DNA from 2 places in the Mesorhizobium sp. B264B1B genome. Region 1 is predicted to be linked to the other one. Evidence: riboswitches for the same ligand, from Rfam matches in the RefSeq annotation. Region 1 holds a riboswitch; the other holds the start of a gene.
The links. A riboswitch is a leader RNA that binds a small molecule or an ion and turns the genes downstream of it on or off. The one in region 1 is predicted to bind cobalamin.
Positions count from the first base shown of each region.

Region 1 (5,328 bases):
CGTCATCTTGCTGTCGGTCTGGGCCGTGCAGGTGCCGGCGAGATCCGCCAGATGCGCTCTCCATTCGGCGGTCTGGTCGTTCTTGTAGAGCCGATCAAGCGTTGCCTCGCCCTCCAGCGTGTCCAGCATGCACCCACAATAGCTCGAACAGAACTTGCTGTCGCGCTGCTGCTCGCACGAGATCTGGCAGGTCTTGAGAAAGTTCACCTGCGGGGTTTCGACCTTGGCCGGCATTACTTGCGAGAACAACCAGACACTGCCGATCAGCAGCGGCTGATGGATCAGGTAGAAGGCCAGGCTGTGCCGGCCGATGAAGACCAGCGGGTTGGACCAGCGCCCGGGCGCCACATCCGCCAGGCGCGCCAAGACGCCGAAGCGGGAGGCAAGCTTGGTCGCTCCGAGGCCCACAAGCACCGCACCGAACCACGGGAACAGCGGGACATAGTCGTTGGAGTGTGGGTTGACCGCGGAAAGACCGACCCACCACAGCCAGGGGTGATCGAATGATTCCAGCCGAAAATAGAAGGGAATGGCGATGACCGCCGCGGCGATCGGCAGTGTAAGCAGCGCCGGCAGGCGCAGGAATGCCAGCCCGAGCAGGCTCGCCAGCGCGATCTGGTGCAGGATGCCGAAGAAGATCCACCCGTCCGGCGTGGCGATACGGGTGGCGACCGAAATGGCGATCGCCGCTCCGGCGACCATGGCGAAGCGTCTCCAGAAGCCGTTCCAGCGGATCTCTTTGCCATGGGCGAGATACAGGCTGACGCCGACCAGGAACAGGAAGGTCGAGGCGATGCAGCGAGCATAGAACTTCCACCAGCCGAAGGCGGTCAGGCCGGGATCGGTGTAGCCGAAGAATTCCAGGTCCCAGGTGAAATGGTAGCTCGCCATGGCGATCAGCGCGATGCCGCGCAGCATGTCGATGGCGACGATGCGCTTGGTCCTCGGCAACTCCGCGGCGGGCATGGTCGGCGTCTGGATGCTCATGGTCTCGCGATCTGATTCAGCCCCGCACGAGGACTATCACGGTTACGCCGGACAAAAGAAGGCCGTGAGCTTCGATACAGACAGTCAGCCGGCGCTGCATGAGGCACCCCTTTAGGCCAGCACCGGAAAGCCTTTGACCGGCTTCGTTTTTATCCGGGGCACGTCGGTTTCCTGTTACCGGTCGCGAACTGATGGCCGCAGATTGGCTGCTGATTCTGCTTTGGGGAAGCAATGTCCACGCATGTGCGCCATCCGATCTGGCTACCGGCCCTCAAGGCCGCGGATGCCCGCACCTTCGCCTCGCTCTACGCGGTCGAATCCTTCGCTCGCGCCACGGTGTCGAGCGTCATCCCGATCCAGGCCTACGAAATCCTCCACAACGAGCAGATCGTCTCGATCCTCTACACCATCGTGGCGATGCTCGGCCTGTCGGTGACCCTGTTCATGCCGATGCTGATCCAGCGCTTCGCACGGCGCTGGGTCTACACGGCGGGCGCCTGCCTGCTGGCGATCGGCTCGTTGTTCTTCGTCACGCATACGCTCGCCGGGCAATTGGCCGGTATGCTGTGCCGTGTCATGGGCGCCAGCGCGCTGTCGATCACGCTCAACCTCTACATCATGGACCACATCCGCAAGACCGATTTCATGCAGGCCGAATCGCTGCGCATGGCGTGGTCGATGTTTGCCTGGACGGGTGGGCCGACGCTCGGCATCTTTCTCTACACGCGCTTCGGCATCTATGCCGCGCATGGCGCGGTCGCCGTATTCGCCTTGGCCCTGCTGGCGTTGTTCTGGACCTACCGGCTCGGCGACAATGCCTCGATCCGGCCGGGCAAGACGCGCCCGGTCAACCCGCTGGCCAATATCGGCCGCTTCGTCGCGCAGCCGAGGCTGAGGCTGGCCTGGCTGATCGCCTTCGGCCGCTCCTGCTTCTGGACGACATTTTTCGTCTATGGCCCGCTGTTCATGGTCATCACCGGTGAGGGCGAACTTGCCGGCGGCATTCTGGTTTCGGCAGGCAACGCGCTTTTGTTCATGGCGATTTTCTGGGGCAAGGCCGGCAAGCGCTTCGGCGGCCGCAGGACCATGACTTTTGCCTATTTCGCCATGTCGGTGGTGCTGCTGGCGGCGGGTGCCGTCGGCGAAAGCGCGCCGCTCGTCACCGGCGCCTTCCTGCTGTGCGGCGCCTTCTTCACCATCGCGCTCGACGCGCTGGGCTCGACCGCCTTCATGCGCTCGGTCCGCTCTTATGAGCGGGCGCAGATGGCTGCGGTCTACCGCACTTATCTCGACTTTTCCGAACTGACGCCGCCGCTGGTCTACTCGGTGGTGCTGGCCTTTTTCGGACTGGGCTCGGTTTTCGTCACGCTCGGCCTGCTTGCGGCGGTCTGCGGTTATGTCACCTGGCGGTATCTGCCGAAGTCGCTGTGAAGCTTACGGCACAAGCGCAGCATGTCGTTCGCGTACCCAATCGTGGAAGCGGTGGAGGTCGTACTCCTCCGGCATCAGCACGCCGGCCTTATGGCGCATGGAGCGCAGCCCTTTCTGGTTGACCTCGCAGATCGCGGCATCCTCCTCCAGCACCTGGGTGCCGAATCCGACGATGTTGTCGATGTCGGTGGCGGCGAGCGCGTCGGGCGCGAACAGCCATTCGGCGGTCAATTCGGTCTGCTCGGGGCCAAGCGGCACCAGCCGTACGGACCTGACATAGTCGACGTGGCCGACGATGAACATCGAGGGCAGGCTGGTGGCGTAGGTCTGGCCGGCGGCGTGCTCGGCCGGCGTCAGGCCCGAAAAGACCGGCCCATGCGCCTGGCCGTCACGTGACCATGTTTCGGCACCCGCCCGCAGCCCGCCGGAAAATTCCGGCGCGTCATTGTCGGCATGGCGGGTCCATTCGGGGTCGTCATGCCGGCCCATCAGGCCGCGGCCGTAGATCGGCACCAGCCGCGACAGGTCCTTGTGGACGCCGGGGCAATGCAGGCATTCGTTGAAGTTTTCCCAGAAGATCTTCCAGTTGCAGTTCATCACCTTGCGCAGCACATGGCCCGATACCAGCGATTCCAGCGGCCAGTTGCCGAGATCGCCGGAGGCCGGGTCGAAGGATGAGTGCGCCGAGCCGGCGGCATCTTCCGCGAGATTGACGAAGACGAAGCCGCGCCAGACCGACAGCGCGACGCGATAGAGCGGATGGTCCGCCTTGTCGAAACCTTCGGGCAGCGTTTTCGATGGCACGCGCACGAGCTCGCCGCGCAGCGAATAGGACCATGCGTGGTAGGGGCAGGTGATCAGCCGCGCCTTCAGCCGCCCCTCGCGTTCCTGGCAAAGCTGCGAGCCGCGATGCCGGCAGGTGTTGTGGAAGGCGCGCAGTTCGCCGGTATCGTCACGCAGCACGACGATCTCCTGGCTGCCGACACGGAAGGTGCGGAAAGCCAGCGGTTGGGCGAGATCAGCTTCACGGCAGACGAGCAGCCAGTTCCTGTACCAGATGGCGTCGAGGTCGCGCTGGTAGGCCGCCGCATCCCAATAGGCCGAGGACGGCAATGTCGGCTCGGCCCGGGTGAGGCCGTTATAGGGGGCGTGCTGGCTCTGGACGGGCTGCATGGCTGGCCTCCTGTGAGGATGGCAGCCGACACCCGGCCACGGAAATTGTCAATTGCAGCGGAGCAAGCGGCCGGACGGCGCTAAAGCGCTTGTCGCCGTCGGAATTTGGTTTGCCGGATGCGGCGATTTTCCCTATAGTCACCTTCGTCGTCGGTTCCGATTGGAGCCAAGAGGGAATGCGGTGCGGGCAGATTTGTTGCCCAATGCCGTGGCTGCCCCCGCAACTGTGTGCGGTAGTCCTCTCCATATGCCACTGAAGATTTTCTTCGGGAAGGTGGGGAAGGGCGCTGATCCGCGAGCCAGGAGACCTGCCGGCGACAGGAAACTGACTTCGATGCCCTCGGGTGGAGGGTGAAAGGACAAGACATGAATACCGCTTCCGTCTCCCTCGGCGCCTCCATCTCCTCGCAGTCGCGCCTCCTGCAGCTCGCGCTCGCGGCGCTGCTCGGCGTTTTCGTCGTAGGCTTTGTCGGTTTCTCGCATATCGACGCGGTCCACAATGCCGCGCACGACTATCGCCACTCGATGGCGTTTCCCTGCCACTGATAGGGATTTGACATCATGAACCTGTTTCGCAACGTCGTGTTCATCGCGGCGATCGCAGGGCTCGTGGCCGGTGTCGTTCTCGCCTGCATGCAGGCCTATGCCACCGTGCCGTTGATCCTGAAGGCGGAAGTCTACGAACAGGTCGGCGGCGGCCACCACCACGACCATACCGCACCGGCCCCGACCGACAACAACGCCATGAACTCTGCCGCCCCGGCGGGCAATGCCATGAGCTCCGCCGCGCCGGCAGCCGCTGAAGCTGTTCCGGCTGAAGAGGAAGGCTGGGCGCCGGCCGACGGCTTCGAGCGTTTCGCTTTCAGCGTGCTTGCCAACATCGTCACCGGCATCGGCTTCGCGCTGGTCCTGGTCGCGGTTTCGGAATTCGCCGGCGGCATCGGCAACTGGCGCCAGGGCGTGTTCTGGGGACTGGCCGGCTTTGCCGTGTTCACGCTGGCGCCGGGCCTCGGCCTGCCGCCGGAACTGCCGGCCATGCCTGCCGCCGAGCTTCTGCCACGCCAGATCTGGTGGACGGCGACGGTGGCGGCGACGGCGATCGGCCTTGCCCTGATCGCCTTCCGCAAATCACTGCCGCTGGCGATTCTGGGTGTGGTGTTGATCGTCGCGCCGCATATCGTCGGCGCGCCGCAGCCCGACAGTTTCGAGACGCCGATCCCGGAAGGCCTGCACCATCAGTTCGTGGTGGCGGTGACAGTGACGAACCTGGTGTTCTGGCTCGTGCTGGGCGCTGTCGTCGGCGTGGTGCGTGGACGCTTCACCGGCAGCGCGACGAGCCTGCGCGACAGCTTTGCCTGATCGCGGAAGACTGACCTTCATCATCGGCGGTGGGCGCTCCGGCAAGAGCGCCCCCCCGCCCCCCCCCCCCCCCCCCCACGCCGAAACGCTGATGACCGCCTTGCCTTCGCCATGGGCCTACATCGCCACGGCGCAACCTTATGACGACGAGATGCGGCAGCGCATCGCGTTGCACCGGTCGCGGCGCGGCGAGGGCTGGACGACCATCGATGCACCGCTAGACCTTGTCGGTGCACTCGAGGCCCTACCGGAGGACCAGCCGGTGCTTGTCGACTGCCTGACGCTCTGGCTGACCAATCACATGCTGGCCGATCATGATGTAGAGGCCGAATGTCGGCGGCTGGCTGACATGCTGTCGCGGCCGCGCGGACCCTGGTT
Region 1 covers NZ_JAIUIS010000001.1:251,665-256,992, forward strand. Annotated here, with positions in the region: gene LB547_RS01170 (DUF1624 domain-containing protein) at 1-987, opposite strand, end outside; gene LB547_RS01175 (MFS transporter) at 1,219-2,418, shown strand; gene LB547_RS01180 (aromatic ring-hydroxylating oxygenase subunit alpha) at 2,422-3,591, opposite strand; cobalamin riboswitch at 3,726-3,922, shown strand; gene LB547_RS01185 (CbtB domain-containing protein) at 3,958-4,137, shown strand; gene LB547_RS01190 (CbtA family protein) at 4,153-4,950, shown strand; gene cobU (bifunctional adenosylcobinamide kinase/adenosylcobinamide-phosphate guanylyltransferase) at 4,943-5,328, shown strand, end outside.

Region 2 (5,328 bases), on a different contig from region 1:
TCGAGGTCGACGAGACCGACGATCTTGACGGCAGGGGATTGGCTGATGGCCTCGAGCCAGGTTTTGCTCATGGCTCCGCACCCGACCAGGACGACGTGCATCATCCAGCGCTCCTCCGGCCAACCCCTCCTGGCTGGCACCCACGGCAGTCCGTAAATGACTTCCGTAAACGTTTACGATGACACACCCGATGGCATATATTGTCAATCGGATTTGTACCGTCGGCTCTGAAACGCCTTGGCCGCACGACCGGCTGGTGCTAGCCAGAAGCAGGAGGGGGAGGTCTTGGCGTCCAGCATTCACGATCTTGCGCGGCACCTAAACATTTCGATCGGTACAGTCTCGCGCGCGCTTAACGGGCGCGCCGACGTGAACGCCGAGACACGCCAGCGCGTGCTCGAGGCGGCCCGGAAGCTCAATTATTCACCGAACCACTCGGGCAGGAACCTACGCCGCGGCACCACCCATGCCGTGGCTTTCATGCTGCAGCCGCATCCGGGCGACCAGCAGTATGGCGAGCCGTTCTTCATTCCGTTCCTCACCGGACTGCAAGCGACATTGGCCGAGTGCGGGCTGGACCTGATCATCGTCATGGGCGCGCCGGCGGATTATCAACAGGAGCGGCTGCGCCGCGTCGTCGAGACGCGTCGTGCCGATGCCGTCGTACTGGCCTGGACGCGGCGCGAGGACGATCGCATCGACTATCTGAGCAAGGCCGGCTTTCCCTTCGCGACGCTCGGCCGAAGCCGGTCCGGCGACGACAGCTATCCCTCTCTGGATCTGGATTTCGAGAAGGCGGGCGCCGATGCGGTCGACCGGCTGGTTGCGCGTGGCCACCGCCGCATCGCCGCCATCCGGCCGTCGCTTGACCTGAATTTCGGTTATCTGTTTCTGGAGGGTTATTGCAAGGCGCTGCGGCGGCACGGCATCGAAGTCGATCCCGGCCTGATTGTGGACGGTTTTATCAACGAAGCCGGTGGCTACGCGGTGACACCGCAAGTCATGCGGTCGAAGGATCCGCCGACCGCGATTATCTTCAACAACGACTCGATGGCGCTCGGCGGCTGCAAAGCGCTCGCCGAAATGGGGATCAAGCCCGGGCAGGATGTCGCGGTGATCGTCATCGTCGACACGCCGCTCTGCCGTTATTTCTCGCCGGCGCTGACCGGCTTTCGTCCGAGCCTTGACCCGATGGGGCGGCGGCTCGGCGAAATCCTGCTCGCCTCGCTCCCGGCTTTCGCCGGCGCGAAAGGGCCAGAGATCATTCGCGAGGTCTGGCCGCTGGAACTGGTGGCGCGCGATAGTGATTGACCACACGTTTGTATCGTTATAACAGAACATGCATCGACCTTGCCTCGACGCTGCCTGCATCCTAGGCTGCGACTCGTGATGGTCCCCGCGCCGCAAGGCGAGGGGTGAAAAGGGAACATGGTGAGGCCCGTTTTTCGGGTCGAAGCCATGGCTGCCCCCGCAACTGTAAGCGGCGAGCAAAATCCGAGAAGCCACTGGCCGGCAAGGCTGGGAAGGCAGGATGGCGCAACGACCCGCGAGCCAGGAGACCTGCCATCTGCATGGGTTGACCGGACGGGGTGTGCCGGGAGGAGACGCGGGGTTCGGTCTTGTCGACCGGTTCAAGCCAGCTTCCTTCCGTCGCCATTTTTGAAAGTGACGGAAGTTGGACGGCTCCATCGATCGCATTCACTGCATTCCCATGCATCGCATCATCGTGTGCACGCTTTGCCGCGATATCGCCACCGAGGTGAATTCAGGCCAGCGTCCGGCAGGATTGGCAAGCAAGACGCTGGCCCGTATTCCGGCGGGCCCTGCAAGGAATTGCCCATGACCGCGCCGCTTCTCGAGGCCCGCGACCTGGCCGCGGCGGCGGATGGCCTGCATCTGGTGCATCCGGTCAGCCTTTCGGTGGCGGCGGGCGACCGTCTCGCCATCATCGGTCCCAACGGCGCCGGCAAGACGACATTGCTGCGCATGCTGTCGGGCATGCTGCGGCCGAGTTCGGGCGAAGTGAAGCTCACCGGGCGCCTGCTGGACAGGATTTCGACCGCCGAGCGGGCGCTGCACATCGCCGTCGTCGGCCAGACCGATCAACCGGATCCACGGCTGGCGGTGATCGATTATGTCGAGCTCGGCCGGGTTCCGCATACCGGCCGCAGGCACAGGAGCGAGGAACGCGACATTGTCGTCGAGGCGCTGCGCCGGACCGGGCTGTTGCCGCTGCTTGGCCGCACCATCGGCTCGCTGTCGGGCGGCGAGCGCCAGCGCGCCCAGCTTGCCCGCGCCATCGCACAGGAGCCGAAGATCCTGTTCCTCGACGAGCCGACCAACCATCTCGACCCGCGGGCGCGCAGCGAGTTGCTCGAACTGGTTGCAGGCCTCGGCATGACCGTGATCGCGGTGCTGCACGATCTGGCGCTGGTGACGCCTTTCGCCACCAGGGTCGCGGTGATGAGCCATGGCCGGTTGCATGTGCTGGCGCCGCCACGCGAAGCACTCACTCAGCAGCTGATCCGCGAGATCTTCGGTGTCGACGTCTTTAGGTTGCGCCACCCGACGGAGGACCGCGAGCTGACGGTGTTCGAGGTTCCGAACCGTGCCGCGCCATCTTCGTGAGCGCAGATCCAATTCCCGTGCAACGAAGGAGCAACATCCGTGAAACGCCTTGCCGTATCTCTTGCCTTCTCCCTGCTGGCCTCTACGGCCTTCGCCTTTCCGGTGACGGTCGACAGCTGCGGCAAGTCGCTGACCTTCGACGCGCCTCCAAAGCGCGCTGTCATTCACGATCTCAACATGGCCGAGATGGCCTTCGCCCTGAAGCTGCAGCCGTCGATCGTCGGCCTGACCGGCATCACCGGATGGTACAAGGTCGGCCCCGAATTTAAGGCCGAGCAAGGCTCGATCCCGGAACTGGCGCCCAAATATCCGACGCTGGAAAACCTGGTCGCTGTCGAGCCCGACTTCTTCTTCGCCGGTTGGTACTACGGCATGAAGCCGGGCGGCGAGGTGACGCCCGATACGCTGGCGCAACACGGCATCAAGACCCTGGTGCTGACGGAAAGCTGCGTCCATCTCGACAAGAACCGCCCCGCCGCTTCGATGGACCTGCTCTATGGCGATGTCGAGAAGCTGGGCAAGATCTTCGGCAAGGAGGCCGAAGCGGATAAGCTCGTCTCCGGCTGGAAGGCGCAGCTCGCCGAAATCACGGCCAAGGTCGGCGCCCGCAGGGGAACGCGCGTGTTCCTCTATGATTCCGGCGAGGACAAGCCGTTCACATCAGGCAAGTTCGCCATTCCCAACGCCATGATTTCCGCGGCCGGCGGCGACAACATCATGGCCGACATGGACACCAGCTGGGGCAACACGGATTGGGAGACGGTGGCCTCGCGCAATCCGCAATTCCTCATCCTGCTCGACTATCAGGATGGCGGCGGCTACCGGAAGCTGCTCGATTTCCTGAAAGCGCATCCGGCAATGAAGGAGACGGACGCGGTCAGGAACGAACGCTTCGTGGCGCTTCGCTATGCCGAACTGACACCCGGGCCGGCCAATATCGACGCGATCGGCAAGATTGCCAGGGCGATGCATCCGGAAGCGTTTTAACCGGGAACATGACTTTGCGGCACAAGGCATTCGTATTGGCCATGACGGCGGCCGCGTTGGCTATGGCCGCGCTCGCGCTGCTATCGATCGCCTATGGTTCGACGATGATCCCGCTGGGCGACGTCGTTGCAGCACTTGGCCATGCGATCGGATTGAAGGGGCATGACGTGTCCGGCCCGGTCGGCAGGATCGTCGTCGACCTCAGATTGCCGCGCACCATCCTGGCCATCTGTCTCGGCGGCGGCCTGGGCGTGGTCGGCGCGCTGTTGCAGACGGTGACGCGCAACGATCTTGCCGATCCGTTCCTGTTCGGCCTCTCGTCGGGAGCCGCCGCCGGCGCTGTCTCCGTCATCACCGTCTTCGGCGACAGTTTCGGGATCTGGACGCTACCGATCGCCGCGTTCACCGACGGTATTCTGGCGGCTTGCGTTGTGCTTTTGCTGGTTGCGCGGGTGAGGGGACAAGGCCCCGAACGGCTGATCCTCGCCGGACTTGCGGTCTCCTTCATGTTCACCGCATTGACCAATTACCTGGTCTTTGCCGGTGACCAGCGCGCCGCCCATTCGGTGCTGTTCTGGACGATGGGCGGGCTCGGCCTGGCGCGGTGGGACAATATCTGGCTGGGTGCGCTTGGGGCCGGCACGATTGCGGCGTACGGGCTGTGGAATCATCGCCGGCTGGACGCTTTCCTGGCCGGCGAAAATGCCGCCGAAAGTCTTGGCGTGCCGGTGGCGCGAATGCGACGGACGACGTTTCTGGTCGCCGCGTTTTCGACCGCGATCCTGGTTTCGGTCGCCGGCGTCATCGGCTTCGTCGGCCTCATGATCCCGCATCTGTCGCGGCCGCTGGCTGGTACGCTGCATCTGCGCCTGATCGTAAGTTGCGCGCTGTTCGGGGCGGTGCTGTTGCTGGCAAGCGACCTTCTGGCGCGCACATTGCTGCCGCCGCAGGAACTGCCGATCGGCATCATCACCAGCTCGCTCGGCGCCTTCTTCGTTGTCACCATGCTGATCCGCAACCGCTTGTAATGGGTGTCGCGGCGGCCGAAATCATCGGACGCAGCCATGATTGTGCTGCACGGCTGCCATGCACGTTTGCCGGCTTCTGGAACAATGCCGGACTTGAATGATAAGCACGCTTATTATATATGCCACTCATGGTTTCCGAAGGCGTAGACAGATTGGGATTTTTGATCCACGACGTGCAGCGGCTGATGCGAAAGCGCTTCGAAGCGCGCGCCAGCGGCCTTGGCCTGTCCTCGGCGCAATGGCGCCTGATGGTTCGCGTCGCCAAGGAAGCGGGCGTTTCGCAGGCGCGGCTTGCCGAACTGCTTGAAATCGAGCCGATCAGCGTCTCGCGGCTGGTTGACCGGATGGAGGAGGGCGGCTGGATCGAGCGCCGCTCCGACGCCGCCGACCGCCGCGTGCGCATGATCTTCCCAACTCCCAAGGCAAGTGCCGCGTATGCGGAGGTCAAGAGCCTCGCCGGCGAAGTCTATGAGGAGTCGCTGACCGGCGTTTCGCCGGACGATCGCCGCGTCCTGATCAGGGCATTGGATGCGATGGCACAGAATCTCGCGGATGGCGATTCACCGTCCTGCGACAAGGTCAAGAATACGGAAGGCGCAGCAGCATGAACGCGGTAGCCAAGGTCGACGAAAACGCCGCCAAAGTGGAAATGGAAGCGCCGCAGCAGCCGGCCGCGGCCCCTGTT
Region 2 covers NZ_JAIUIS010000002.1:546,490-551,817, reverse strand. Annotated here, with positions in the region: gene LB547_RS06505 (Gfo/Idh/MocA family protein) at 1-104, opposite strand, end outside; gene LB547_RS06500 (LacI family DNA-binding transcriptional regulator) at 286-1,311, shown strand; cobalamin riboswitch at 1,374-1,583, shown strand; gene LB547_RS06495 (ABC transporter ATP-binding protein) at 1,840-2,628, shown strand; gene LB547_RS06490 (ABC transporter substrate-binding protein) at 2,668-3,615, shown strand; gene LB547_RS06485 (FecCD family ABC transporter permease) at 3,624-4,643, shown strand; gene LB547_RS06480 (MarR family winged helix-turn-helix transcriptional regulator) at 4,772-5,251, shown strand; gene LB547_RS06475 (HlyD family secretion protein) at 5,248-5,328, shown strand, end outside.
Region 2: it holds a riboswitch for cobalamin, as region 1 does, so the genes downstream of both, LB547_RS06495 (ABC transporter ATP-binding protein) here and LB547_RS01185 (CbtB domain-containing protein) in region 1, are expected to answer to the same signal.